Regions from separate parts of the Terrabacter sp. 2TAF16 genome, predicted to be linked through region 3. Evidence: riboswitches for the same ligand, from Rfam matches in the RefSeq annotation. Region 3 holds a riboswitch; each other region holds the start of a gene.
What was found. A riboswitch is a leader RNA that binds a small molecule or an ion and turns the genes downstream of it on or off. The one in region 3 is predicted to bind S-adenosylmethionine.
Positions count from the first base shown of each region.

Region 1: linked by a shared signal. The riboswitch ahead of AB4Z14_RS20385 (bifunctional o-acetylhomoserine/o-acetylserine sulfhydrylase) and the one ahead of AB4Z14_RS07930 (aminotransferase class V-fold PLP-dependent enzyme) in region 3 are both predicted to bind S-adenosylmethionine.
Region 2: linked by a shared signal. The riboswitch ahead of AB4Z14_RS21675 (cysteine dioxygenase) and the one ahead of AB4Z14_RS07930 (aminotransferase class V-fold PLP-dependent enzyme) in region 3 are both predicted to bind S-adenosylmethionine.

Region 1 is NZ_JBFRFZ010000018.1:56,884-66,232, reverse strand. Features, by position in the region: gene AB4Z14_RS20390 (IS1595 family transposase) at 1-950, opposite strand, end outside; SAM riboswitch class IV at 1,173-1,292, shown strand; gene AB4Z14_RS20385 (bifunctional o-acetylhomoserine/o-acetylserine sulfhydrylase) at 1,383-2,699, shown strand; gene AB4Z14_RS20380 (LD-carboxypeptidase) at 2,744-3,802, shown strand; gene recQ (DNA helicase RecQ) at 3,838-5,787, shown strand; gene AB4Z14_RS20370 (Na+/H+ antiporter) at 5,801-7,687, opposite strand; gene AB4Z14_RS20365 (DegT/DnrJ/EryC1/StrS family aminotransferase) at 7,750-8,931, opposite strand; gene AB4Z14_RS20360 (SDR family NAD(P)-dependent oxidoreductase) at 8,928-9,349, opposite strand, start outside.
Region 2 is NZ_JBFRFZ010000026.1:1,578-10,926, reverse strand. Features, by position in the region: gene AB4Z14_RS21695 (SRPBCC family protein) at 1-233, shown strand, start outside; gene AB4Z14_RS21690 (hypothetical protein) at 374-1,303, shown strand; gene AB4Z14_RS21685 (hypothetical protein) at 1,331-2,620, opposite strand; gene AB4Z14_RS21680 (hypothetical protein) at 2,905-3,135, opposite strand; SAM riboswitch class IV at 3,281-3,393, shown strand; gene AB4Z14_RS21675 (cysteine dioxygenase) at 3,640-4,197, shown strand; gene AB4Z14_RS21670 (LLM class flavin-dependent oxidoreductase) at 4,194-5,420, shown strand; gene AB4Z14_RS21665 (NtaA/DmoA family FMN-dependent monooxygenase) at 5,434-6,858, shown strand; gene AB4Z14_RS21660 (NADPH-dependent FMN reductase) at 6,855-7,463, shown strand; gene AB4Z14_RS21655 (Type 1 glutamine amidotransferase-like domain-containing protein) at 7,601-8,263, shown strand; gene AB4Z14_RS21650 (dihydrofolate reductase family protein) at 8,447-9,007, shown strand.
Region 3 is NZ_JBFRFZ010000005.1:146,138-155,486, forward strand. Features, by position in the region: gene AB4Z14_RS07915 (DUF4118 domain-containing protein) at 1-796, shown strand, start outside; gene AB4Z14_RS07920 (response regulator transcription factor) at 793-1,470, shown strand; gene AB4Z14_RS07925 (DNA translocase FtsK 4TM domain-containing protein) at 1,521-4,451, opposite strand; SAM riboswitch class IV at 4,653-4,778, shown strand; gene AB4Z14_RS07930 (aminotransferase class V-fold PLP-dependent enzyme) at 4,815-6,212, shown strand; gene AB4Z14_RS07935 (endonuclease/exonuclease/phosphatase family protein) at 6,291-7,370, opposite strand; gene AB4Z14_RS07940 (ribonuclease J) at 7,372-9,057, opposite strand; gene dapA (4-hydroxy-tetrahydrodipicolinate synthase) at 9,124-9,349, opposite strand, start outside.

The DNA of each region.
Region 1 (9,349 bases), on a different contig from region 3:
AAGTCGGGTATGCCGGTTTCTGGCTTGAGCAGGCCCTTGAGCGGGTGCGGGTCGGTGTCGACGGCTTGCTCGAGCAGCCGATAGAAGAGCAGTCCTCGTGACTTCGCGTTGCGGCGGTTGAACCGGAAGGTGTACTCGTCGAGGTAGTAGGGCAGGTGTGCCTCCTCGACGCGGAAGTGCAGGGTGCCGATCAGCCAGCGCTTGAGCAGTGAGGCCACCAGGTGCACTCCGGGCAGCACGCTGGCCTTGTCGGGCGCGGAGTAGCCGAGGGTGAACTCGTGGGTGTAGCCGAGGTCGGCGAGCCGGCGCAGGGTGCGGGCGCCGTCGGTGCGGATCGTTGATCCGGGCTCGATGACCCGGGTGGCGAAGTCGACCAGCTCGGCGGTTCCGGGCTGGGTGGCGACGCCGAGCCGGACTCGGCCCAGGCGGCGGGTTTCGTTGTGTTCTATGGCGATCATGACCGCGACCTTGTCGCCGTAGCCGCCCATCCGGCCGCGGGTGACGCCGCCGATCATCGTCTCGTCGAGCTCCACGATCCCGGACAGCTTGTCCCGCTCCGGGCGGACCATCGCCCGGCGCAGCTTGTGCATCCAGGCCCACGCCGTCTCGTAGGAGCCGAACCCGAGGACCCGTTGCAGGCCGAGTGCGGACATCCCGTTCTTCTGCGAGGTCAGGAACCAGATCGCCGCGAACCAGGTCGACAACGGCGTCCGCGTCCGGTCGAAGATCGTTCCAGCGGTGACCGACGTGCGCCGCCCGCAGGCCCGGCACATCCACAGCCCGGCACCGGTGCGCCAGAACTCAGTGGCTTCGCACTTCGGGCACACGAACCCGTCGGGCCAGCGCAGTCCGGCCAGGTAGTCCAGGCAGGACTGGTTGTCCGGGAACCACTCCAGCAGCTGCTGGTAGGTGGACGGGTAGTCCACTCCCCGAACCGGATTCGCGGTCATCCACAGATCCTACTTCACCCAAGCAGATATGCAGAACAGGTGTTCGAGCGACTTTCAAGAGGTAGGCCACCCCTGTGGACAACGAACTGGTCTGCCCTGCAAGCCATCCCGTCCGGTTCGACGCGGCCCTGCGCCGATCGGGAACGCTCGTCGGAAAGGGCCCGTCCACGATGAGGACATGGCCTCCCACCTGGCGGACACGCATACGTACACTCGCCGGTAGGTCATGAGCGCCAGCGACAAGCCCCGGCTCGCTGGCCGGCAACCCTCCAACCGCGGTGGGGTGCCCCGGGTGAAGACCTGGCCCGTCGACGCCACCCGGCGCTCGTGCAAGCGCGGAGAGCCTCTCTCCCGCACCGACCCGTCGGTGCACGGGGCCCGGTGACACGGGACCCCGGTCAGCGACACGACCCAGGAAGAGCAGGACGACCGATGACCGAGCCCAACTGGTCCTTCGAGACCAAGCAGATCCACGCCGGCCAGGCCCCCGACAGTGCCACGGGGGCCCGCGCGCTGCCGATCTACCAGACGACGAGCTACGTCTTCAACGACACCGACCACGCCGCGAACCTCTTCGGGCTCAAGGAGTTCGGCAACATCTACACCCGTCTGATGAACCCGACGACCGACGTCGTCGAGCAGCGGATCGCGGCACTCGAGGGCGGCGTGGGCGCCCTCCTCGTGGCCTCGGGCCAGGCTGCCGAGACGCTCGCCGTGCTCAACATCGCCGAGGCGGGCGACCACGTCGTCGTCTCCCCCAGCCTCTACGGCGGGACGTTCAACCTCTTCAAGCACACGCTGCCGAAGTTCGGCATCGAGGTCGGCTTCGTCGAGGACCCGACGTCGATCGACTCGTGGCGCGCGGCGATCCGCCCCAACACCAAGCTCCTCTTCGGCGAGACCATCGCCAACCCCAAGAGCGAGATCCTCGACATCGAGGCCGTCGCGGCCCTCGCGCACGAGCACGGCGTACCGCTCGTCGTCGACAACACCGTCGCGACGCCCTACCTCATCCGCCCCATCGAGTGGGGCGCCGACATCGTCGTGCACTCGGCGACGAAGTACCTCGGCGGTCACGGCACCTCGATCGCCGGCGTCATCGTCGACGCGGGCACGTTCGACTTCGGCGCCGACCCGGAGAAGTTCCCCAACTACAACACGCCCGAGGAGAGCTACCACGGGCTCGTCTTCGCCCGCGACCTCGGCGTCGGCAGCCCGCTCGGCGCCAACCTCGCCTTCATCCTCAAGGCCCGCGTCCAGCTGCTGCGCGACCTCGGCCCGGCCGCGTCGCCCTTCAACGCGTTCCTCATCGCCCAGGGGATCGAGACGCTGTCGCTGCGCATCGAGCGTCACCTCGAGAACGCCCACCAGGTCGCTGCCTTCCTCCAGGGTCACGACCAGGTCGAGAAGGTCGTGTGGGCGTCCTTGCCGGACAGCCCGTTCCACGCTCTCGCGGAGAAGTACACGCCGCGTGGCGCCGGCGCCGTGCTCTCGTTCGAGATCGCCGGTGGCCTCGAGGCGGGCAAGAGGTTCGTCGAGGCGCTGACCCTGCACAGCCACGTCGCGAACATCGGCGACGTCCGCTCGCTCGTCATCCACCCGGCCTCGACGACGCACTCCCAGGGCCCCGACGAGGACCGCCTCGCTGCAGGCGTGACGCCGGGCCTCGTGCGCCTCTCGGTCGGCATCGAGCACATCGACGACATCGTCGCCGACCTCGAGCAGGGCTTCACGGCCGCCAAGGCCTGACGCTCCCGACCGACCCGGCCGAAACCGGGCTGAAGCGGATCGGCATGGCTGGCACGATGGCAGCCATGCCGATCCGCTACCCTGCCCCACTGCGCCCCGGCGACCGGATCGGCGTGACCTCGCCGAGCTCCGGCGTCTCCGACGAGCTCTGGGGACGGTTCGCGTATGCCGTCCAGTGCCTCCGCGACCGTGGCTTCGACGTCGTCGTGGGTGAGCTCAACCACGCGCCGAGCCACGTGAGCGGGCCCCGCGAAGCCCGCGCGGCCGAGCTCATGGGGATGCTCCTCGACCCGAGCATCCGGGCGGTCGTCCCGCCGTGGGGCGGTGAGACCGGCATCGACCTGCTCGACCTGCTCGACCTCGACGCGGTCGCCGCCGCCGAGCCGACCTGGTGCGTCGGCTTCTCCGACACGTCGACGTGGCTGACCCCCCTCACCCTCACGACCGGCATCGCGACGATCCACGGGCAGAACCTCATGGACACCCCGTATGCCGTGCCGGGCGGCATACTCCACTGGGTCGACGTGGCGGGCGCCGCGGCCGGGGACGAGCTGCGGCAGCACTCCCCCGGGCGGCACCGTGCCGGCGGCTGGGACGACTACGCCGGCAACCCGACGGTCTCCGAGATGACCCTCGAGGGCCGAGGGACGTGGACCCGCATCGATCCGGGCCACGAGGACGCACCCATCACGTTCTCCGGAAGGCTCGTCGCGGGGTGCGTCGAGACGGTGAGCTTCCTCGCGGGCGGCCGCTTCGCGGACATCGCTGCCTTCGCGCGCGACCACGCGCCCGAGGGCACCGTCGTGCTGCTCGACATCGCCGAGTGGAACTCCTACGACATCTGCCGTGCCCTGCACGCGATGCGCCTGCGTGGTTGGTTCGACGCCGCGAGCGGCATCCTCGTGTCCCGGACCAGCGCGCCAGAGCCGCACGGCTTCACGCAGCACGCGGCCGTCGTCGATGCCCTGGGGATGCTCGACGTGCCGATCGTCGCCGACGTCGAGTGCGGCCACGTCGCGCCCTTCCTCGCGCTCGTGCAGGGTGCCATGACGACGGTCGTCCACGACGGCGACACCCACACGGTCACGCAGCGGCTCACCTGAGCCCGGTCGGCGGTGGCAGGTACGCTCGCCGGGTCATGGAGAAGCAGCTGGTCGGGTCCGAGCTCGAGGTCGTCGACGCCGAGGTGACGATCGAGGCACCCGTCGCCGCGGACGAGGGCCGGCACGACGAGGAGGCCGCAGGTCGCGTCCTGCACGACGTCTTCGGCTTCAGCTCGTTCCGCGGGGCCCAGCAGGCGATCGTCGACCGCGTCGTGGCGGGTCACGACACGGTCGTGCTCATGCCCACCGGCGGCGGCAAGTCCCTGTGCTACCAGCTGCCCGCGCTCGTGCGGCCCGGCGTCGGCATCGTCGTCTCGCCGCTCATCGCGCTCATGCACGACCAGGTCGAGGCGCTGCGCCTGCTCGGCGTGCGAGCGGCCTTCTGGAACTCCACCTCGTCCGCCGAGGAGTCGGATGCCGTCCGCCGCGACGTGCGTGAGGGCCGCCTCGACCTGCTCTACGTCGCGCCCGAGCGCCTGCTCATGCCCTCGTTCCTGCGTCTGCTCGACGACGCGGCCACCGGCGCCGGCATCGCCCTCTTCGCCATCGACGAGGCCCACTGCGTGTCGCAGTGGGGCCACGACTTCCGGCCGGAGTACCTCCGCATCGCCGAGGTCACTGCCCGGTTCCCCCGGGTGCCGCGCATCGCGCTGACCGCCACCGCCGATGCGCTGACCCGCAACGAGATCTACCAGCGGCTGCGCCTCGACGGCGCCGCCGAGTTCGTCTCGAGCTTCGACCGTCCCAACATCCGCTACGTCGTCGAGGAGAAGGGCGACGCGCGCGCCCAGCTGCTGCGCTTCCTCGAGAGCGGCAACGACGGCGCAGGCTTCCGCGGCTCGGCCGGCATCGTCTACTGCCAGTCACGCAAGCGCACCGACGAGATCTCGGCGCTCCTGCGCCAGCAGGGATACGACGCCATCGCCTATCACGCCGGCCTGCCCAACGAGGCGAGGGCCGCCGCCCAGCAACGGTTCCGTCATGACGAGGGCGTCATCGTCGTGGCGACCATCGCGTTCGGCATGGGCATCGACAAGCCCGACGTGCGCTTCGTCGCGCACGTCGACCTCCCGAAGAGCCTCGAGGGCTACTACCAGGAGACCGGTCGGGCGGGCCGCGACGGCGAGCCGGCGGTGGCGTGGATGGCGTACGGTCTCGCCGACGTCGTGCAGCAGCGCTCGTTCATCATGCGGTCCGACGGCAGTCCTGAGCACCGGCGCGTGGACTCGATGAAGCTCGACTCGATGCTGGGGTACGCCGAGGCCTCCTCGTGCCGCCGGCGTCTGCTGCTGGCCTACTTCGACGAGGAGTCCGGAGACTGCGGCAACTGCGACACCTGTCTGGAGCCGCCGCAGATGTGGGACGCGACCGTGCCTGCGCAGAAGGTGCTCTCGGCCGTGATCCGCACGGGCCAGCGCTTCGGCGCCGGGCACGTCATCGACGTGCTGCTCGGCAAGCGCACGGACAAGGTCGCGAGCTGGGAGCACGACCAGCTGCCGACCTTCGGGGTGGGCAGCGACCTCGCCGACCGGGAGTGGCGCTCGGTCATCCGCCAGCTCGTCGCGCGCTCGGTCCTGGTCCCCGATCCGGGCCGGATGGGCGCCCTCACCATCACGGAGGCGGCCCGTCCGATCCTCGACGGCGTGGAGAGGGTCGAGCTGCGCCGGCTCTCGGCCGCGCCGGCACGCAGCCGTTCGTCGTCGGGCTCGCGCTCGACCAGGGCCGGGTCGGGGACCGGGGCCGGGGCCGAAGCCAGCCCTGCCGACCGGGCGCTCTTCGAGCTGCTGCGCACCGAGCGGCGGTCGATCGCCGACGCCGAGGGCGTGCCTGCCTACGTCGTGCTGCCCGACCGCACGCTGTGGGAGCTGGTGAAGGCCCGACCGGGCAGCACGGCCGACCTGCTCACGGTCAACGGCATCGGACCGGTCAAGGCCGAGAAGTACGGCGCCGCGTTCCTGACCCTGTTGGCCGAGCACGCCGGCTGAACGATCCTCGGCTTCAGCCGACGACCTCGTCGACGAAGCACCAGCGCCAGGCCTCACCCGGCTCGATGGAGCGCATCACGGGGTGCTGCGTCTCGTGGAAGTGTGCCGTGGCGTGCTTCATCTCGGAGGAGTCGCAGCAGCCGACGTGCCCGCACTGGAGGCACAGGCGCAGGTGCACCCACGTCGTGCCGTCGCGCAGGCACTCCTCGCAACCCTCCGGCGTGCGCGGTTCGACGCACGAGTCGGTGTCCTGGAGGTGCTCACAGGGAGCCTCGATCGTGTCCACGGGCAACATCTCACTCTCTGCCAGGCGGCTCTCCTGGTCGTCGATGCGGTCGAGCATGGTCTCCTCGAGGTCCAGCGTGCTGAGGACGACGCGCAGCACGACGTGGTCGGCCCGCCCCTCGTCGCGCAGCCGGAGCACCTCGTCGCGCTCGGCCTGCAGCATCTGCATCCGGGCGCGTCGGTAGCGGACGCTCGGCGTCTCGTCGTCGTTGCCGCTGCGGGGCCCGAGCCGCTCCCACATCTGGTTGAGCCGGTCCTCGGACCGCGACCGCAGCATCTCCCGCGTCGCCTCGTCCACGTCGTCCATCCCGTCGAGCACCTCGAGACCGGACCGGGTCGCGGCCTGCAGCACGGTGGCCGCCTGGAGCGCGTCCTCGCGCGGGTCGGGCCCGCGCACGTCGAGCCAGCGTGCCAGGGCCGGCAGCGTCGTGCCCTGGATGAGCAGCGTGCCGATCGTGACGACAACCGCGATGAGGACGAGGACCTTCTGGTGCGGGGTCTCCGGGGGCAGCAGCAGGGCGGCCGCGAGCGTCACCACGCCTCGCATGCCGGCCCACGACAGGACGACGGTGTGCGTCCACGGAGCGTGTGCCTCGATGCGGAACACCCGCGTGCTGAGGAAGCGGAACGGCACGATCCAGAGCGGCCGCAGGACGAGCACGGCGACGAGCGTGCCGACCGCGGCCAGCGTGATCTGCCCGGCGGACAGGCTCGAGGTGCGGACGTCGGCGATGACGTAGAAGACCTGCAGCCCGATGAGGAGGAAGACGGCGTTCTCGAGGAGGAACTGGATCGAGGTCCAGTTGATCCGCTCGCTGAGGCGCGAGGCGCCGGTCTGGGTGCGCGGCGACTTGTGGCCGAGGACGAGGCCGGCCGTCACGACGGCGATGACGCCCGAGGCGTGCAGCTCCTCCGCCGGGACGTAGGCCGCGAAGGGCACCATGAACGACAGCACCGTGTCGAAGGCCGGCTCGGTCGAGAAGTGCCGGCGCAGCACCGACACGACGAGCGCGACGACGACGCCGATCGCGATGCCCCCGACCGACGCCCAGGCGAAGTCGAGCACGACGCCGCCGAACGACACCCCACCGGACGAGACCCCCGACGCAAGACCCGCCGCCGCCAACGCTGTCCGGAGGGAGACGAGGGCGGTGGCGTCGTTGACGAGCGACTCCCCCTCGAGGATGGACACGAGCCGGCGTGGGAGTCCGATGCGGCGGCCCACGGCCGTGGCCGCGACCGCGTCGGGCGGAGCGACGACAGCGCCGATGGCGAAGGCGACCCCGAAGTCGAGGCCGAGCACCCACTGCAGGAAGAGCGCCACCCCGAGGGCCGTGAAAAGGACGAGCCCGACGGACAGGCTGAGGATGACGCCCCGGTTGTTGCGGAAGTCCACGAGTGACGTCTGGATCGCCGCGGCGTACAGCAGGGGCGGGAGGATGCCGAGCAGCACGACCTCGGGGCTCAGGGCCACCTCGGGCACGAACGGCAGGTAGGACCCGAGGATGCCGATGACGATGAGGACGAGCGGCGGCGGCAGGTCGAAGCGGTCGGCGAGCCAGGACCCCCCGAGGACGGTGGCTGCGATCGCGAGCAGCCCGATGGCGATCTCCACGACGACATCCTGCCCCACCCCGTGGCGCGCTGCGTCGGCCGTCCGGCCCGGGCGAAGCAGGCCTAGACGAAGAAGGAGCGCACCGCCGCGATGACGCGGTCCTGGTCGGCGTCGGTCAGCTCGGTCGCGCAGGGCAGCGAGAGGCCTCGGGCGAAGAGGCCGTCACCGACAGCGCCACCCACGAGGGGCGCCGACAGGAACGGCGGCTGGTCGTGCAGCGGCCGCCACAGCGCGCGCGCCCCGACGCCGAGCCCGTTGAGGTGGTCGAGGAACTCGTCACGCCCGCGCCCGTCGGACTCGGGCACGAGGACCGAGTAGAGCCAGTACGTCGCCTCGAGCCCGTCGACGCGCGGCGGCAGGACGAGCGGCAGGTCGGCGAACGCGGCGTCGTAGCGGGACGCGATCCGGTGCTTGGCCGCGACGAACTCGTCGAGCCGCTCGAGCTGGGCGAGCCCGAGGCCCGCCGCGATGTTCGTGAGGCGGTAGTTGTAACCGACCTCGTCGTGGAGGTAGCCGACGTCGGGCACCTTCGCCTGGGTCGTCAGGTGGCGGGCCCGGGCGGCAAGGTCGTCGTCGTCGGTGACGATCATGCCGCCACCGCCGGTCGTCGCGATCTTGTTGCCGTTGAAGGAGAAGCACCCGATCCGGCCGACCGTGCCGGTGTGACGCCCGGCATAGGGGCCCGCCGTCCACGTCGCCCCGAGCGACTCCGCGGCGTCCTCGAGCACGGGTATGCCGTGCCGGTCGCAGCCGTCCATGAGCGGTCCCATGTCGGCGGGCTGCCCCAGCACGTGGACGATCTCGACGACCTTGGGCTGTGCCTCCCCCGCGGCAGCGCGGCGGTCGAGCTCGGCCGCGAGCAGGGCAGGGTCGATGTTCCACGTCGTCCACTCGGCGTCGACGAGGACCGGCCGCGCGCCGCAGTAGGCGATCGGGTTGACCGAGCCGACGAAGGTGAAGTCGGAGCAGACGACGTCGTCGTCGCGACCGACCCCGAGCAGGAGCAGGCCGATGTGGATCGCGGCCGTGCCGGTCGCGCACGCGATGGCGTGCTTCGACCCGACCCGCTCGGCGAAACGCCGCTCGAACTCCGCGACGAAGGGTCCGACGGACGAGACGAAGCCCGACTCGACGGCCTCGAGGACGTAGCGGCGCTCGAGCTCGCCGATGTTGGGCACGGCCAGCGGGATCGTGCCCTCGGGCCCGCGCGCTCCGGGCGCGTGCGCCTCGCCGGTCGTGGTCACCGGTGGTACCGGCCGGCCGTCTCGGGGTCGACGCGCGGCCGCAGCCACTCGGCGGTGGCGGCGAGACCTTCCTCGAGCGACACGGTGGGCGCCCAGCCGAGCACCTCGTTGGCGAGCGACGGGTCGGACAGCAGGATCTGCACCTCGGACCCCCCGGGCCGGATGCGATCGCTCTCGGTGGCGATCTCGGCGTCGCTGCCGGTGACCTTGCGGCACAGCTCGACGACGTCGCCGACGGAGACGGTGCGCCCGGTGCCGAGCTGGATCGTCGTGCCGGGCGCGACGTCGGCCAGAGCCGCGCGGACGAAGCCGTCGGCCGTGTCGGCGACGAAGGTGAAGTCGCGCTTCGGCGTGACGTCGCCGAGCTTGAGCTGGCTCGCGCCGGCGAGCAGCTGCGACAGGACGGTCGGGATGACGG
Region 2 (9,349 bases), on a different contig from region 3:
CAGACCTGCTCGAGCTGACGGTGCGTGCGTGGCCGTCCGGTGAGGGCGTCGTTCGGATCACCTGCCGCGCGAGCGGGGCCGACACCGAGGTGACGATGGAGGAGGACGCGACGAAGGGGCCCGGGCTGCTCGTCCCGAAGCCGGTGCGCGACGTGCTGCTCGACCGCCGCAACCGGGAGGCGCTCCGGCGCCTGGCGATCCTCGTCGAGCGCGCCCAGCCGGACCCTGCCTGACGGTTCGGGTGGGTTCGGCGTGGGGGGGCCAGAGGGTGTTTTGCGAAACTTGCGGCAATCTTGCGAAACGCCTGCGCGAGTCTTGAGCAATCCGGACAATTCGGAGGGCTGGTCCCCGCCCTTCGTCACGGAGCTCTCACATGTTCAGCACCCCTCGTGCCCGCGCCACCCGCCTCGTCGCCGCGGCTCTCGCGCTGGCGGGCTCGGCTGCCGCGCTGGTCGCCCTGGCTCCGGGTGCCGCGGCAGCGCCCCGGGCCGGGACGGTGACCGCCGTCGCGTCCGCGGCGAAGGACACTCGGGCCATGTGGGTGTGGGACACGAGCACCCCCGCGGCCACCGTCGACCTCGCCGTGAGCGCCGGCATCGACCAGCTCTTCGTCGCCGTCCCGCCGAACCTCGCCACCTCGAGCCAGCTGCCGAACATCAAGGCGCTGAGCGACCGGGCCCGCGCTGCCGGCATCCGGGTGGATGCGCTCGGGGGCGACCCCGGCTGGGTCGACAACCCGACGTGGGTCGTCACCTACTGGCTCAAGCCGGCCAAGAGCTCGGGCCTCTTCACGGGCATCCACGTCGACGTCGAGCCCTACTCGACCTCCGCCTGGGGCACCGACCAGGCCACCGTCGTCAGCACGTACCTCGCGCTGCTCGACAAGCTCAAGGCCAACGCCGGCACGTACCCCATCGAGGCCGACATCCCCTTCTGGTTCAACACGATCCACGCCGTCGCCTCCACGGGGGCGGCCTCGACCCTCGACCGCGAGATCATGAAGCGCACGGCCGGCGTCACGGTGATGTCCTACCGCAACACCGCGGCCGGCACGGACGGGACGCTCGACGTCGCGACCCCCGCGCTCGCCGCCGGCGCCGCGCTCGGCAAGCCCGTGCGCCTCGGCCAGGAGACGAACTACCTCGGCGCGACGGCCGTCGACACGAAGCAGACGTTCTACGGCTGGACCCGCACCGCGATGGAGGCGCAGCTGGCCCAGGTGAACGCCGGCGCGAGCGCCTCTGCGACGTACGCCGGGCTGGCGATCCACGACGCCACCGGGTATGCCGCGATGGCCCCCTGACCGGGACCGGAGCAGGAGCGCGACGGCTCAGCCGCCACCGATCCGGCCGGCGATGATGCTCGTGATGATGACCGACGTGATCGTCACGGTCGAGAAGCCGGCGACGATCATCTTGGGCAGGATCTCGTTCTCGATCGCGGCCACCTCCTCGGGGGTCTCTCCGGCTCCCTTGGCGGCCTCCTGGGACAGGATCATCGTGCCCGGGAAGCCGTAGAGCGAGGTGAGCCCGATCGCGACGGACATCGACACGCTGTAGCCGAGCAGCTTGCCGACGAGAGCCGAGAAGCCCGCGATCCCGACGATCCCGAAGGCGAAGGCGATGAGCAGCGGCACGGCCAGCGCTGAAACGTCGCTGGGCTTCACCGTCGCCAGGGGTCCGAAGACGAGGATCATGATGGCGATCATCATGAGACCGAAGGCGTCGATGCCCGACAGGACCGACGGCTTGAAGATCCCCGTCGTGCGCAGGCCGATGCCGAAGAGCAGGGCCACGACGAACGTGTTGAGGATGCCGTCGGTGACGTTGTTGATGCCCAGACTGATGAGCACGACCACCCCGACGATGAAGAGGGTGCCGGCCGTCGTGCGGAGGGCGGCGGGCAGCTTCGTCTCCGGGACGGGCTCGGCGGGTGGCGTGGCGTCGCCCCCGCTGCTGCCGGCGTCGCCCTTGCTGCCGCCGCCATCGCCCCCGCTGCTGGCGGCGGCGGCCCCCGCGGCCACCACCGGCGCCAGCGTGCCCGCTCGGTACTCCTCCTTGAGCCGGGCGGCCTCGCGGCGCAGGATGATCGAGGTGAGCGGGAAGCCGATGAGCCCCTGGAGCGCGGCGATGAGGACGGGGAAGACGGCGATGCTCGTCAGGCCGACGCCGAGGGCCGCCTCCTGGACGATGAGGACCGAGATGGTGCCGCCGCTCAAGGCGCCGGTGCCGGCGATCACGAAGTCGAGAGCCTGCGCATAGCCGTCGGCCGCGGAGCCCGAGATCCGGGGCCCGAAGATGAATCCGGCCAGCAGCAGGGCAAGTCCGATGCCGATGACGGTGGCGATGCCGACGAGCAGCGTCTTCCACTGCTTCTTGAAGTCGTCGAGGCTGATCATGGTGCCGAGGTGGACGATGACGAAGCCGACGACGACACCGGCGAGCGCGAGCAGGCTCGAGCTCGCGAGGAGGTCCTCGGGGAAGATGTCGGTGAGGAAGCCGATGAAGAAGATGATCGAGGCGACGAAGAGCGAGGACAGCAGCGACTTCGTCTTCTTCGCGACGAGGTCGCTGACGGTCCAGACGAGCATGACGATGACGAACGCGAGCACCGGGTTCACAGCGGCCTCATCTTCCTCGTGGGCGGGCTGGTCGTCTCCCGATCGTGCCGGGGGAGCCGGGCGTGCCGATTCCCCCTCCGTGGGTGATCGGCACCGATCTGGTGACCCCGTCAGCCCTGCTGCCAGGCAGGGTCGCAGGAGAGCTCGACGTTGATCCAGGTGGCCACGGTCAGGCGGTGCAGCCGCTCGGTGAGGGCCGTCCGCAGCCGGTCGATGTCGGCGACGTCCCACTCGCCGGGTGAGACGACGTGTCGACCTCCACGTAGAGACGCCCCCGGTCCTCGTCATCCGCACGACCGGTTCCACGAGGCCCATCCCGGCGCACAGCTCGGTGACGGCCTCACGGGCCGGTTGCTCGATCTCGGGGGAGGCCTCATCTCGAGCAGCTCGCGCAGCATGGTCCGGACGAGGCCGACCGGGGCCGGGAGCACCATGAGTGACAGGACGATGACGAGCACCGGGTCGACGAGTGCTGACGCGGTGTCCTTGACGTCACCAGCGGGCAGCAGCGTCACGACGAGGAACCCGGCGAGGATCGCCGCTCTAGACGCCGCCCTTGCCCCGCCGAGGCCACGGACCCGACGGTCCGCGGCCTCGGCGGCATCTCAGGGAGTGGTCGCCCAGCTATCCCTACCAAATCAGTATGTTATCGTCTCTGCAGGTCATGAGTCCCAGCGACAAGCCCCGGCTTGCTGGGCGGCAACCCTCCTCCGCGGCGGGGTGCCCCGGGTGAGGACCAGGCGTCGACCTCCCGCTCGACGCAAGCGCGGGCTCGACGAGGGCCCCACGGACACAAGGGTTCCCATGACGCACACCACCGAACGCCGATCCCGCGGCCACGCCCTGTGGGCTCACCGCCGCCGGCACGTCGACCTCTCCCGGGTGAGCAGCGCCCTCTGTCGGGACTGACGACCAGACGACCGCATGCGCAGCGTCGGCGGCCCGACTGGGCCCGGCTGTGGCGTGCGGCGTCCCCGTAGTCCGTCTCGACCCACCCTCACACCTTCAGGAGCCTTGCCATGCCTCTGCGCACCCGCCCCGACCGGACCACCACCCTCACCACGCTCTCTGCGCCCGGCACCGGGACGCCATCGACGTTCGCACCACGGATCGCCGTCAACCTCGCGGAGACGGCTCGGCGCCTCGCGGGCGACCGTGCCCTCTGGGCCGGCCTCGTCGACTTCGACCCGATCAGCCGCTACTACGCCCGGATCGCCGCCGAGCCCGACCACGAGGCCTGGCTGCTCACCTGGCTCCCCGGCCAGGGGACGGAGTGGCACGACCACGGGCAGTGCGCCGGCTCGTTCGTCGTCCTGCAAGGACAGCTGAGCGAGCGCGTCGCCGATCTGGACGGTCCCGACCGGACCCCGCAGGTCGGTGAGGACGTCGGCCGTCTACGGGCCGGCCAGCAGCGCACGTTCGGACGTCGCTACGTGCACCACGTGAGCAACGAGGGCCCGGACCCGGCGGTGAGCCTGCACGTGTACTCCCCGCGCCTCACCGAGATGACGACGTACGCGCTCACCGGCAGGAGCCTCAGTCCCATCGAGCTGCAGCAGAAGGGAGTCGACTGGTGACTGGCCTCACTCCGAACGCCGCGCAGATCCACCTCGCCGTCGCCCTCGACGGTGCGGGATGGCACCCGGCAGCGTGGCGCGAGAAGGGCGCGCGGCCGGACGACCTCCTCACCGCCCGCTACTGGGCCGACCTCACCTCCACGGCGGAGCGGGGCCTGCTCGACTTCGTGACGATCGAGGACAGTCTCGATCTCCAGTCGGTGGACCCCTTCTCCGACGACGTCGACACGCGCACCGACCAGGTGCGCGGGCGGCTCGACGCGCTCCTCGTCGCAGCCACGGTCGCCCCCCTGACGCGACACGTCGGCCTCGTCCCGACCGTCACGACGAGCCACACCGAGCCGTTCCACGTCTCCAAGGCCGTCGCCACCCTCGACCACGTGAGCCACGGTCGTGCCGGCTGGCGGGTGCAGGTGGGTGGCACACCCGGCGAGACCGGCAACGTCGGTCGTCGCACCCTCCCCGCGATCCGACGGGACTTCGCGTCCACCCCCGAGGGCCGCGCTGCCGTGCGCGATCGCTTCGACGAGGCTGCCGACCACGTCGAGGTCGTCCGGCGGCTCTGGGACAGCTGGGAGGACGACGCCGAGATCCGCGACGTCACGACCGGGCGCTTCGTCGACCGGGACCGGCTGCACCACGTCGACTTCGAGGGCCGGCACTTCAGCGTCCGCGGCCCGTCGATCACCCCGCGACCGCCACAGGGGCAGCCCGTCGTCACCGCCCTGGCGCACCAGACGACTCCGTACGAGCTGGCGGCCCGGTCGGCGGACGTCGTCTTCGTGACGCCGCACGACGACGAGCAGGCCGCGAGCATCCTCGGCGAGGTCCGAGGAGCAGAGGCGCGGGTCGGGCGCGACACCCATCCCCTCACGGTCTTCGCCGACCTCGTCGTGGTCCTGGGGAGCACGACAGAGATCGCCCGGACCCGGCGACGCCGGCTCGACGAGGCCGCGGGGTCGCCCTTCAGGTCGGACGCCCACGTCTTCACCGGCACCGCTGCCGACCTCGCGTCGCTCCTGCTCCGTTGGCACGACGCCGGCTACGACGGCTTCCGGCTGCGTCCGGCCGTCGTCGTCGACGACCTCGTCGCCGTCGTGGACGAGCTCGTGCCCGCGCTCCAGCGCGCTGGGGCCTTCCGGACGGCATACGACCCCGGCACGCTGCGCAAGCGCCTCGGCCTGCCCGTCGCCGTGAACCGCTACGCCGCCGCGTCGGCGTGAGAAGGGAGCTCCCATGACGCAGCACCGCAAGCAGGTCATCCTCGGCGCCCACTTCCCGGGGGTCAACAACACGACGGTGTGGAGCGACCCTGCCTCGGGTAGCCACATCGACCTGTCGTCGTTCACCCACTTCGCGCAGACGGCCGAGCGCGGCCGGTTCGACTTCCTCTTCCTCGCGGAGGGGCTGCGGCTGCGCGAGCAACGCGGTCGGATCCACGACCTCGACGTCGTCGGCCGGCCCGACACGTTCACCGTCCTCGCCGCGATGGCTGCGGTGACGCAGCACCTCGGTCTCGCCGGCACGATCAACACGACGTTCAACGAGCCCTACGAGGTCGCGCGCCAGTTCGCGACCCTCGACCACCTGTCCGGAGGACGCGCCGCGTGGAACGTCGTCACGAGCTCCGACGCCTTCACGGGTGAGAACTTCCGGCGTGGAGGGTTCCTCCCGCACGCCGAGCGTTACGAGCGCGCCGAGGAGTTCATCGCGACGGCCCGCGAGCTGTGGGACTCCTGGCCGGTCGACGCGGTGCGGGCGGACGGGGCCGACTTCCTGGCCGATGCCTCCGCGGGGACCTTCGAGCACCGCGGCAAGCACTTCGACGTCGCCGGCCGCTTCAGCGTGCCCCGGAGCCCACAGGTCCATCCGGTCGTCCTGCAGGCCGGCGACTCGAGCGACGGTCGCGAGCTCGCAGCGCGCAGTGCGGACGCCATCTTCAGCCGCCATTCCACCGGGGACGGCGCGCGCGAGTTCTACCGCGACGTCAAGGGCCGGCTCGAGCGCTACGGTCGGCGGCCCGACGCCCTCAAGATCCTCCCGGCTGCCACGTTCGTGCTCGGTGACACCGATGCCGAGGCCGTCGCCCGGGCGGCCGAGGTGCGGCGCCAGCAGGTGAGCCCGCAGACGGCGATCCTCCTGCTCGAGCAGGTCTGGAACCGCGACCTGTCCGACTACGACCCCGACGGCCCGCTGCCGACCGTCGACCCGATCGTCTCCGAGGCGTCCTCGATCGTCCGCGGCCGTGCCCGGCAGGTCGGTGACCCCGCGGCCGAGGCGGCCCGCTACCGAGCCGTGGCCGAGGCCAAGGGGCTCAGCATCCGCGAGGTCGTCATCGAGCTGACCGGTCGCCAGACCTTCGTCGGCTCACCGGAGACCGTGGCCCGCGCGCTCGAGGACGCCGTCGCGACCGAGGTCAGTGACGGCTTCATCCTCGTCCCGCACATCACCCCGGGCGGACTCGACGAGTTCGCCGACCGGGTGGTGCCGCTGCTGCAGGAGCGCGGCGTCCTGCGGCGCGACTACGCCGAGGGTGCCACCCTCCGGGATCACCTCGGCCTGGGTGCAGCACGGTCCGCATCCAACTGGGGGACAGGGGTCTCGGCCGCTCACGGCGCGTCGACCGAGCCCTTGAGGACCGGCGTCGGGGCCAGCGCGTGACGGCGGCGGCTGCAGCCGTCGGCACGGCGGTCGAGGTCGTCGAGCTCGTCGGCAACCCGCGGGTCGGCTCGCGCACGCGAGCGCTTGCGGACCTCGTCGTGCGTTCGCTCGCCGAGACGGTGGAGGCGGACGGACGAGCCGCACCGGACGGCATACGCCTGGGGGTGCCCGTCGTCATCGAGCTGGGCGAGGCGGTCGGCGTCACCTTCGGGGCCGAGGTGGCGCGGGCATCGGCTCCCGTCGAGGACCCGTTCGGTGTCGTGAGGCGCGCCGGGCTGCTCGTCGTGGCGACCCCGACGTACAAGGCGACCTACAGCGGGCTGCTCAAGCTCTTTCTCGACCAGCTGAGCCAAGGCGACCTCGTGGGGGTCGCGGCGGTGCCGGTGGCGATCGCCGGCGCGCCCGCCCACCGCGACGCCGTCGCGACCGCGCTGCACGACCTCCTCGTCGAGCTCGGCGCCGACGTGCCCGCGCCCGCCGTGGCGCTGCTCGAGAGCGAGGTCGCCGACCAGGGGGAGCACGTCCGCCGCTGGGTGGGCACGTATGCCGCCACGCTGGGTGCCAGCCTCGGCCGCGCGTCCGAGCCGGTCGGCACGCAGACGTGAGCGAAGCGGGCGTCACCCTGCATGGTTCCGGCCGACCGCCGGTCTGTGTGTACGGTGTCGACACCCGTCAACGTCCGGGGCGCCTCCGCCGGCCCGTTCGTTGCCCCAGAGTCGAGCCATGCCAAGGAGCCCCAGCGATGAAGCTGCTTCTCACCTCGGGCGGCGTCACGAACACCAGCATCCGCGATGCGCTCGTCGGCATGCTGGGCAAGCCGATCTCCGAGTCTGCCGCGCTCTGCATCCCGACCGCCCAATGGGGGCACCCCATGTGCGGGCCGCGGTCGGTGCACAGATTCGTCACGGGCGGGGACCCGGGAGACGCCATGACCTCGCTGGGGTGGAAGTCCGTGGGTGTCCTCGAGCTCACCGCCCTACCCACCATCGGCACGGAGCGATGGGTCGAATGGATCCGTGAGGCCGACGTCCTGCTCGTCGACGGCGGCGATGCCGCGTACCTGTGTCACTGGCTGCGGCAATCCGGCCTGGTCGACCAGCTGTCCTCCCTGCCCGACACGACCTGGGTCGGAGTGAGCGCCGGGAGCATGGTCATGGCACCCCGAATCGGTTCGGACTTCGTCAAGTGGCCGGCGGCCAGTGACGATCGGACGCTGGGGCTCGTGGAGTTCGCGATCTTCCCTCACTTGAACGCTTTTCCGACGAACACCCTTGCGGACGCGAAGCAGTGGGCCGCTGAGATCGGCGGCCCGGCCTATGTCATCGACGAGCAGACCGCCATCAAGGTCATCGGCGACTCTGTCGAGGTGGTTTCCGAAGGCGAGTGGCACACGTTCGGGCTGTAGGGCATCGGTCAACCCAGGCGGGAGGGCGGCAACGGGTGGCCCACTCTCCCTCAGCCCTGTGTACGGCCGATTCCGATCGTGGGGCGGAGCTGGCGGCCCCTGAACATCGTTGGTGGCCCGCCCGGGGGAGTTTGAGTACGGTCCGGTGAAGACGGGCTGCGCGCCTCAAGGGAGAGCAACGAGATGAGACCACTCCGATACTCGATCAACGTCACACTCGACGGCTGCTGCCATCACGAGGCGGGGCTACCCCCGGACGAGCAGTCGATGCGCTACTGGACCGCTGAACTGGAACGAGCCGATGCCCTGCTGTTCGGCCGGGTGACCTACGAGATGATGGAGTCGGCGTGGCGCCAGCCGGCCACGGGCACCTGGCCTGACTGGATGGATGAGTGGCAGATCCCTTTCGCCGAGACCATCAACCGGACGAAGAAGCACGTCGTGTCGGGCACGCTGAGCGGGGTCGACTGGAATGCCGAGCTGGTGCGAGGCGACGTGGGGCACGCGGTTCAGCGGCTCAAGCAGGAGCCAGGCGGGGGGCTGTTCGTGGGTGGCGTGACGCTTCCCCTGGCGTTGGCAGATCTGGGACTGATCGACGAGTACGCGTTCGTCGTGCAGCCGGTCCTTGCCGGACACGGGCCGACGTTGCTCGCCGGTCTGCGCGAGCGCGTCCAGCTCGAGCTGGTGGATCGTCAAGAGTTCCGGTCGGGTGCGGTCGCCCTGCGATACCGGCCCAGGCCGTAAGGGCTTCACGTGATGTGGCCGCCTGAGAGCCAGTGAAACCGGTGGACCAGTCGTGACACCGGTGCTCTGGCAGGACGCCGGAAGTCGCCGTTCAGACGGAATCCCGGACCGGCTCAGTGGGGACCGTGAGGGCATCTGAGGACTGGCAGGTCCTTCGCGTTGCGAGGCCTTGAGCGTCAGACGACCCGACACCGCTGTTGCCGTGATGAGCGCCTGACAACGTGCGTCGGAATTGTGCCCCCAGAGACCGTCGTAGGCAGCAGGCCGGTCACGGCGAACCGGACCGACAGGGTCCCCCCGAGCGGCGACGAGCCCCGCCCCGAGCAGCGTCGTGAAGGCCGC
Region 3 (9,349 bases):
CGGGCTCGCCCGCGACAACGCCGCGCGCACGACTCTGCTCGCCGCCGTCTCGCACGATCTGCGCACGCCCCTCGCGAGCATCAAGGCGGGGGTCTCCACGCTGCGCCAGTCCGGTCTCGACCTGACGGCCGACGACGAGGCAGAGCTGCTCGAGTCGATCGAGGAGAGCGCGGACCGCCTCGACGCCCTCATCGGCAACCTCCTCGACCTGTCCCGGCTCGAGACCGGTGCCGTGCGCGCGCACCACCACTCGATCGACCTGCTCGACGCCGTCGTGTCGACGGTGCGCACCACCTCCGCCCCCCAGCGCGTCGACGTCGACCTCGAGCCGGACCTCCCCCTCGTGCGGACCGACCTGGGACTGCTCGACCGCGTGCTCGCCAACGTCGTCGAGAACGCCCTGAGGCACAGCGGCGACGCAGAGGTGCGCCTCACGGCAGGCCGGATCGGAGCCACCGTGCAGCTGCGGGTCATCGACCGCGGACCGGGCGTGTCCGATGCCGACAAGGAGCGCATCTTCGCTGCGTTCCAGCGGGCCGGGGACGCCCCGCAGGGCGACGGCCTCGGCCTCGGCCTGGCTGTGGCTCGGGGACTGATGACCGTGCTGGGCGGCTCGCTCGTGCCGGAGGACACCCCGGGCGGTGGCCTCACGATGGTCGTCGAGCTGCCGCTCACCCCGCCGGTCCCCTCGGGTCGAGGTGATGGCGGCACCGACGTGGCTGACAGCATCACCTCGACCGAGGCTGCTGGGCCTGCCGGGCCTGCCGGGCCTGCCGAGACGAAGGAGGACGCGTGACCCGAGTGCTCGTCGTCGACGACGACCCGCGGCTTCAGCGCACCCTGACGATCGCGCTGCGGGCCCACGGCAACGAGGTCGTCACGGCCGCCGACGGTCGCACCGCGGTCCAGTCGGTGCTCGAGGACGCACCCGACGTCGTCATCCTCGACCTCGGACTGCCCGACCTCGACGGCACCGAGGTGCTGCGCCGCATCCGCGCCGCGTCGGTCGTCCCGGTCATCGTCCTGTCGGCACGTCACGAGTCCGACGACAAGATCGAGGCGCTCGACCTCGGCGCGGACGACTACGTCACGAAGCCCTTCGGTGTCGAGGAGCTGCTCGCTCGGGTGCGCGCGGCCGTGCGCCGCGGCGGCGACCTCGGCCGGCACCTCGGGCCGGTCGCGACCGACCACTTCGTCCTCGACTTCGCCGAGCGGAGGGCGACCGTCGAGGGCGAGGACGTCCGTCTCACGCCGACCGAGTGGCGGGTGCTCGAGGCGCTGTGCCGCGAGCCCGGTCACCTCGTCCAGCAGCAGGACCTGCTCAGAGCCGTCTGGGGCCCTTCGTACGGGCGCGAGTCGAACTACCTGCGCGTCTACGCCAACCAGCTGCGCCGCAAGCTCGAGCCCGACCCGGCGAACCCGCGCCACCTCGTCACCGAACCCGGTCTCGGCTACCGCTTCAACCCCTGAACCGCGGTGGGGTCGGGGCTCTCGGCCTCAGGGTGTCGGGCCCTCGGGGGTCAGTAGCGCTCTCGACCGCCGCGGTCGGTGAGGTTCCAGGCATCCTCGGACTCCTCGTCGTCCTCGTCGACCGTGCGCGTCATGTCGCCGGGCGTCCACCGCGCCGTCGGGACCGCGGTCGTCTCGTCCTCGTGGGCACGCTGCTCACCGCGCTCGGCGACGAGCGAGGCCGTGCGCTGCGGCGCGACCTCATCGTCGGGCTCCTCGGCGTAGCCGGCCGACACGTCCGGGGGCTCCACGTCGACGGGCGGGGCGGCGTACGGCTCGGCGGGCTCGACGATGTCGGCGAAGTCGTCGTCGACGGGCTCGTTGGGGTGCGGCACGTCCTCGCCGCGCAGCAGCGCGAGCGTCTGCTCGAGGTCGTCCGGGCGCACGAGCACGTCGCGGGCCTTGGAGCCCTCGCTCGGGCCGACGACGCCGCGCGACTCGAGCAGGTCCATGAGCCGTCCGGCCTTGGCGAAGCCGACGCGCAGCTTGCGCTGGAGCATCGACGTCGAGCCGAACTGGGTCGTGACGACGAGCTCGGTGGCCTGGAGCAGCACGTCGAGGTCGTCGCCGATGTCGTCGTCGATCTGCTTCTTGGGCGCCGCGACGGTGACGTTCTCGACGTAGTTGGGCTTGAGCTGGGTCGTGACGAACTTGACGACCTCGTGGATCTCGGACTCGTTGACCCACGCGCCCTGGACACGCATCGGCTTGCTCGCGCCCATCGGCAGGAAGAGCGCGTCACCCTGGCCGATGAGCTTCTCGGCGCCGGGCTGGTCGAGCACGACGCGGGAGTCCGCGAGCGAGGACGTCGCGAACGCCATGCGCGAGGGGACGTTGGCCTTGATGAGGCCCGTGACGACGTCGACCGACGGACGCTGCGTCGCGAGGACGAGGTGGATGCCGGCGGCACGGGCGAGCTGGGTGATGCGCACGACCGACTCCTCGACGTCGCGCGGGGCGACCATCATGAGGTCGGCGAGCTCGTCGACGACGACGAGGAGGTAGGGGTAGGTCGTGATCTGGCGCTCCGAGCCTGGCAGCGGCTTGACCTTGCCGGCGCGGACCGCCTTGTTGAAGTCGTCGACGTGCTTGAAGCCGAACGCCGCGAGGTCGTCGTAGCGCTGGTCCATCTCCTTGACGACCCACGCGAGGGCCTCGGCGGCCTTCTTGGGGTTGGTGATGATCGGCGTGATGAGGTGCGGGATGCCTTCGTAGGCCGTCAGCTCGACGCGCTTCGGGTCGACGAGGATCATCCGGACCTCCTCGGGCGTCGAGCGCATGAGGATCGAGGTGATCATCGAGTTGACGAAGCTCGACTTGCCCGAGCCGGTGGCGCCCGCGACGAGCAGGTGCGGCATCTTCGCGAGGTTGGCGATGACGTAGGCGCCCTCGACGTCCTTGCCGACACCCATGACCATCGGGTGCTCGTTGGTGCGGGCCGTGTTGCTGCGCAGCACGTCGCCGAGGGACACGTTCTCGCGGTCGAGGTTCGGGATCTCGATGCCGATCGCGGACTTGCCCGGGATGGGGCTGAGGATGCGCACGTCGGCCGAGGCGACGGCATACGCGATGTTCTTGGAGAGGGCGGTGACGCGCTCGACCTTGGTGCCCGAGCCGAGCTCGACCTCGTAGCGCGTGACCGTCGGGCCGCGGGTGAACCCCGTGACGGCGGCGTCGATGTCGAACTGGTCGAAGACGTTGGTCAGCGACTCGACGACGCGGTCGTTGGTCTCGCTGCGCGTCTTGTGCGGCGGCCCCGGCGTCAGCATCGCGTGGTCGGGCAGCTGGTAGGTGATGTCGCCGCCGAGACTGAGCTGCTCGACGCGAGCCGGCAGGTCGGACATGGGCGGCGGGATGAGCTCGGCCTTGGGTCCGACCTTGCTCGTGTCGGGCGCCCCGAGCGTCTTGGGGTCGGTGGCGTCGATGACCTTCTCGACCCCCTTCTCGCCGCCGGGACGCGGGGCGAGCAGACCGGGAGGGGTCGGGCGCTTCTCGCCCGGTCGCAGCTGCGTGGTCGCCTCGTCCTCGAGGGCCTTCTGCGCGGCCTGGCGGAACGCCTCGTCGCCGTCGCGGTCGGCGAGGTCGACGGCCTTGCGGCGCGCGCGCTTCACCGCTGCGGCAGGGGCGTCGAGAGCCTCGTCGGGCTGCTCGTCGACGTGGTCGCGGTCGATGACGAGGGCGCGCAGCTGGCGCAGGCGGGTCGGGATCATGTTGACCGGCGTCGCCGTGATGACGAGCAGGCCGAAGAGACCGAGCAGGACGAGCAGGACGAGCGCCCCGTAGGTCGAGACGGCCGCCGCGAGCGGGCTCGAGGCGAGGAAGCCGAGGATGCCGCCGGCGGCACGCATGCCGTCGGCGCCGTCGGGCGGGTTGGGGATGCCGTCGGCAAGGTGCGACAGACCGCACGCGGCGAAGGTCAGGGCGATGGTGCCGACGACGACGCGGTTGGTCGCGGCGTCGTCCTGGGGGGCGCGCAGCATGCGCAGGCCGAGGGCGAGCAGCACGAGCGGGACGGCGTAGGCGACGCGGCCGAAGGTGCCGGCGAAGACGGCGTGCACCACCTGGCCGAAGGTGCCGGAGACGCCCCACCACTCACGGGCGGCGACGACGACGGCGAGCGCGATGAGCGCGAAGCCGATGCCGTCGCGGCGGTGCTCCGGCTCGAGGTCGGCGGCACTGTGGCCGACGCGGCGCACCGCTCCCCCCGCCATGTGCGAGACGCCCATCCACGTGTTGCGCATCGCGCCGAGCGGGAAGGGGAGGCCTCCGCCCCGCGTCTTGGACGCGGTCTTGGCGGCGGGCTTGCGGGCCGCGGGCTTGCGCTGCGCGGGCCGGCCGCCCCGGGCTGCCGGAGGGCGTGACGAGGCGCTGCCCGCGGACCCCTTGGCACGGGTGGCCGCGGCGGAGCTCGAGCGCTGGTTGGTGGACGGACGTGACGCCATGCTCGCACCGTACGTCAACGCACCGCTGAACTCACGCGTCACACGCGCAACAGGGCTGACCAGTCGGACGCGGCCGCCGTATGCCGTGGCCGCGCCCGCCGTCGTCCCGCGAGGGCCCCGGCGGGGTCGGCGTCTCAGATCGCGACACCCGGGGACCGGGCGGTGGACAGCCGGCGACCGACCCCTTTATCGTCGGGCGCAGGTCATGAGTGCCAGTGACAAGCCCCGGCTCGCTGGCCAGCAACCCTCCTCCGCGGTGGGGTGCTCCGGGTGACGACCAGGCCATCCTCGGTCTGAACGTGTGATCGAGGTCGGCAAGCGCGGACCTGCACCGGGTGGGTCCCATGACCCAGGAGCACTCCCATGTCGGTCCTTCCCTCGACGCACCCAGCGGCCTCCCTCTGTGGCGGCTCCCCCGCACCCGTCGTGCGCACCCGCGCCCTGCACGTCGTGCCCGAGGCGCGCACGCTGCCCACCGTCGTCGGCGCGGGACTGCGCGTGCCCACGCTCCACGGCGACACGGCATACGCCAACCTCGACCACGCGGCCTCGACGCCGGCGCTCGAGACGGTCCAGGCCGCGGTCGACCGCGCGCTCGAGACCTACTCGTCCGTGCACCGCGGCGCCGGGTTCGCCTCGCGGCTGACGAGCGCGTGGTACGAGCAGGCCCGCGCCGAGGTCGCCGCCTTCGTCGGCGCGCGTGAGGGCGACTCCGTCATCTTCACCCGGACGACGACCGACTCGTGGGCCCTGCTGAGCAAGGCGCTGCCGAGCCGCACGACGGTCTTCGTCTTCGGCACCGAGCACCACTCGACCTTGCTGCCCTGGGGCCGCTTCCGCACCGTGCGCCTCCCCGTCCCGCAGACCGTCGAGGACGCGCACGCCCTGCTCGAGGAGGCGCTGACCGACCACCCGTCGCGCCACCGCCTCGTCGTCGTCGCGGCCGCCTCGAACGTGACGGGAGAGGTCTGGCCGGTCGAGCGCTTCGCCACCCTGGCGCACGAGCACGGCGCCCGGATCGCCGTCGACGCGGCCCAGCTCTCGGCGCACCGCACCATCGACCTCGCCGCGTGGGACGCCGACTACGTCGCGTTCTCGGGGCACAAGACGTACGCCCCCTACGGCGCGGGCGTCCTCGCCGGGCGCTCCGACTGGCTCGACGCCGGCAACCCCTACCTGCTCGGTGGCGGCGCGACGCGCTCGGTGACCGAGGACGGCACCACGTGGGCGACCGGGCCGGCGCGCCACGAGGGCGGCAGCCCCAACGTCATCGGCGCCATCGCCCTCGCCGCGGCCTGCTCGACGATCCGCCGGCACCGCGAGGCCATCGAGGAGCACGAGACCCGCCTCCTCGAGCGGCTCCGCGCCGGACTCGACGACGTCGCGGGCGTCGAGGTCCTGTCGATCTTCGGTGACGACAGCGACCGGGTCGGCGTCGTCGCCTTCACCATGGACGGCTGGGACTCCTCGCTCGTCTCGCAGGTCCTCTCCGTCGAGCACGGCATCGGCGTGCGGGACGGCAAGTTCTGCGCCCACCTGCTCGTCGACGAGCTCCTCGAGGACCCGTGGGGCGAGCGTTCCGCCACCGCGGTCCGCGCCAGCATCGGCCTCGGCAGCACGCTCGAGGGCGTCGAGCGTCTCGTCGCGGCCGTCGCGGGGCTCGTCGAGCACGGCACCGACGCGGAGTGGACGCTCACCGAGACCGGATGGGCGCTCGAGGGCACCGACCCGCGCGACGTCGAGGTCGAGCGACCCTGGTGAGCGCGGGCGTACGCCGCTGAGCAGGTCCGTGCGCCGGTGCGCCGGCGCGGTCGGTGCGCTCGAACGCTCAGGGTCGGGTCAGCGCGCCGGCAGGGCGTAGCTCGCCCAGACCGCGGCGTGGTCGGCCCGGTTGAGAGCCACCTGCCCGGCCTCGACGACCGTGAGGCCGCGGCTCAGCAGGTGGTCGAGCTGGACGAAGGCCGGAAGCCGGTTGCCCGCGAAGGGCCAGGTGCGCACCCAGCCCTGCCCGTCGGTGCGCTGCGCGTCGTCGAGGCCCGCGGCGAGGTCGCGGAAGCCGGGGTGGCCGAAGCCGGCGTTGAAGTCGCCGGCCATGACGAGGAGCTCGTCGCCGTCGAGACGCTGCTTCCACGACTGGAGCGCCCGCAGGCCCGCGCGCCACTCGACGGTGTCACCGCGCAAGGGCGCCGTGGGATGGGCGACCTTGAGACGCACCGTGCCGTTGGGCACGGTCACGTCGACCTCGGGCTGGACGCTCCGGGTGCCCTCGAGCGCCGGGTCGGTGCCGAGGCTGCGCACCGAGAGCGGGTAGCGCGACAGGACCATCGTCCCCGTGTAGGTGCTGGCCCGGGCGACGCCCTCCCGCTGGCTGAAGTAGTCGGCTGCCCCTTCGGCGTCGAGTCGCCGCAGGATCGCGGGTGTCGCCTCGGTGAGCACGAGGACGTCGACGGAGTGGAAGCGCACGGCATCCATGAGCTGGCCGGCGTTGGCCGCCCCGATCCAGACGTTGGCCGACATGACCGTGAGGTCTCGGTCGGCCGTCGGCGAGGAGGTGGCTCGGAAGGCCGGCGCGGCGACCGTCGCCGCCACGACGAGCGCGGCGACGACGGGGACGAGCATCCACCACCGCCGCAGCACGAGCGTCGCCACGGCGAGCAGGCCCAGGCCGATGACGACGAAGGGCCCTGCCGTCTGGAGCACGACGACGACGTATGCCGTCGAGTCGTACCAGCGCAGCGCCCCGACGGCGACGAGCCCGAGCAGGACGACGCCGATGACGACGTCGACCCAGCGCCCGCGGGGACGACGTCCGGCCGGCTCCCACGTCGACGACTCGGCGGGCTCCCCCGGAGGACCGGAGGGACCGTCGTGGCCGTCGTCGCTGTCGAGGTGCCCCCGGGCGGCCTCCTGCACCGTCACGTCAGGCCTGCAGCACGACCGGGATGATCATCGGCCGGCGGCGGATCTTGCCACCGACCCACGAGCCGACCGCGCGCCGGATGACCTGCTGGAGCTGCTGGTCGTCGCGGACACCCTTGGCGACGGCCTCCTCGATGGCCCGCTCGACCTTGGGGATGACCTGCTGGAAGATCTCGTCGTCCTCGACGAACCCGCGGGCCGTGATCTCCGGGCCGCTCGCGATCTTGCCGGTGGCCGCGTCGAGCACGACGACGCAGGTGATGAAACCCTCGTCGCGCAGGATCCGCCGGTCCTTGAGCAGCGCCTCGTCGGCGCCGCCCACGCTGCTGCCGTCGACGTAGACGTAGCCGCACTCGACGACACCGGTCACCTCGGCGACCCCGTTGACGAGATCGACGACGACGCCGTCCTCGGCGAGCACGACGTTGTCCTCGTGGACGCCGGAGGCGATGGCGAGCTGGGCGTTGGCATACATGTGCCGCCACTCGCCGTGCACGGGAAGGACGTTGCGCGGCTTGACGATGTTGTAGCAGTAGAGCAGCTCGCCCGCGCTGGCGTGGCCCGAGACGTGCACCTTGGCATTGCCCTTGTGCACGACGTTGGCGCCGAGGCGCATGAGGCCGTTGATGATGCGGTAGACGGCGTTCTCGTTGCCGGGGATGAGGCTGCTCGCGAGCAGCACCGTGTCGCCGGGGCCGACGTCGATGCGGTGCTCGCGGTTCGCCATCCGCGAGAGGGCCGCCATCGGCTCACCCTGGGAGCCGGTGCAGATGAGGACGAGCTCGTCGTCACGCAGGCTGTCGATCTTCTTGATGTCGATGAGGATGCCGTCGGGCACCCGGAGGTAGCCGAGCTCGGCGGCGATGCCCATGTTGCGCACCATCGAGCGCCCCACCATGGCGACCTTGCGGCCGGCCTTCTCCGCGGCGTCGAGCACCTGCTGCACGCGGTGCACGTGGCTGCTGAAGCAGGCGACGATGACGCGGCGCTGGGCGTGGCGGAAGACCTTGTCGATGGCCGGAGCGATCTCGAGCTCGGGCGTCGTGAAGCCGGGGACGTCGGCGTTCGTCGAGTCGGTGAGGAAGAGGTCGACGCCCTCCTCGCCGAGCCGGGCGAAGGCACGCAGGTCGGTGAGGCGGCCGTCGAGCGGCAGCTGGTCCATCTTGAAGTCGCCGGTGTGCAGCAGCGTGCCGGCCTCGGTGCGCACGAAGACGGCGAGCGCGTCGGGGATCGAGTGGTTGACCGCGACGAACTCGAGGTCGAAGACGCCGAGCTTCTCGCGCTGGCCCTCCTTGACGGCCATGGAGTACGGACGGATCCGGTGCTCCTTGAGCTTGGCCTCGACGAGCGCCAGGGTCAGGGTCGAGCCGATGATCGGGATGTCGCCCTTGAGCTTGAGCAGGTACGGCACGGCGCCGATGTGGTCCTCGTGGCCGTGCGTGAGGACGATGGCCTCGATGTCGTCGAGCCGGTCGGCGATGTAGGTGAAGTCCGGCAGGATGAGGTCGACTCCGGGGTGGTGGTCCTCGGGGAAGAGCACGCCGCAGTCGATGACGAGCAGCTTGCCCTTCGTCTCCAGCACGGCCATGTTGCGGCCGACCTCGCCGAGCCCTCCGAGCGCGACGACCCTCAGGCCGTTGTCGGGGAGGGCGGGCGGCATGGTCAGCTCGGGGTGGGGGTGGCTCACAGGTGTCCTGTCATTCGGTGGTGCTACCGGGCCGTCGGGGGCTCCGGTCGGAGGTCAGCGGGGCGGTCATCCGACCGCCGGGTGGGCCGCGGTGGCGGCGAGAGCGGCGAGAGCGGCCCGGACGAGGGCGGTCTGCGCCTCGTCGGCGGGCACGAGCGGCAGCCGCACGGCCGTCGACTCGATGATGCCCTGCTCGGCGAGGCCGGCCTTGGCCATGATGGCGCCCTGGGTGACGTTCATGACGGCGTTGACGATCGGGGTGAGGCGTCGGTGCACGGCTCGGGCGTCGTCC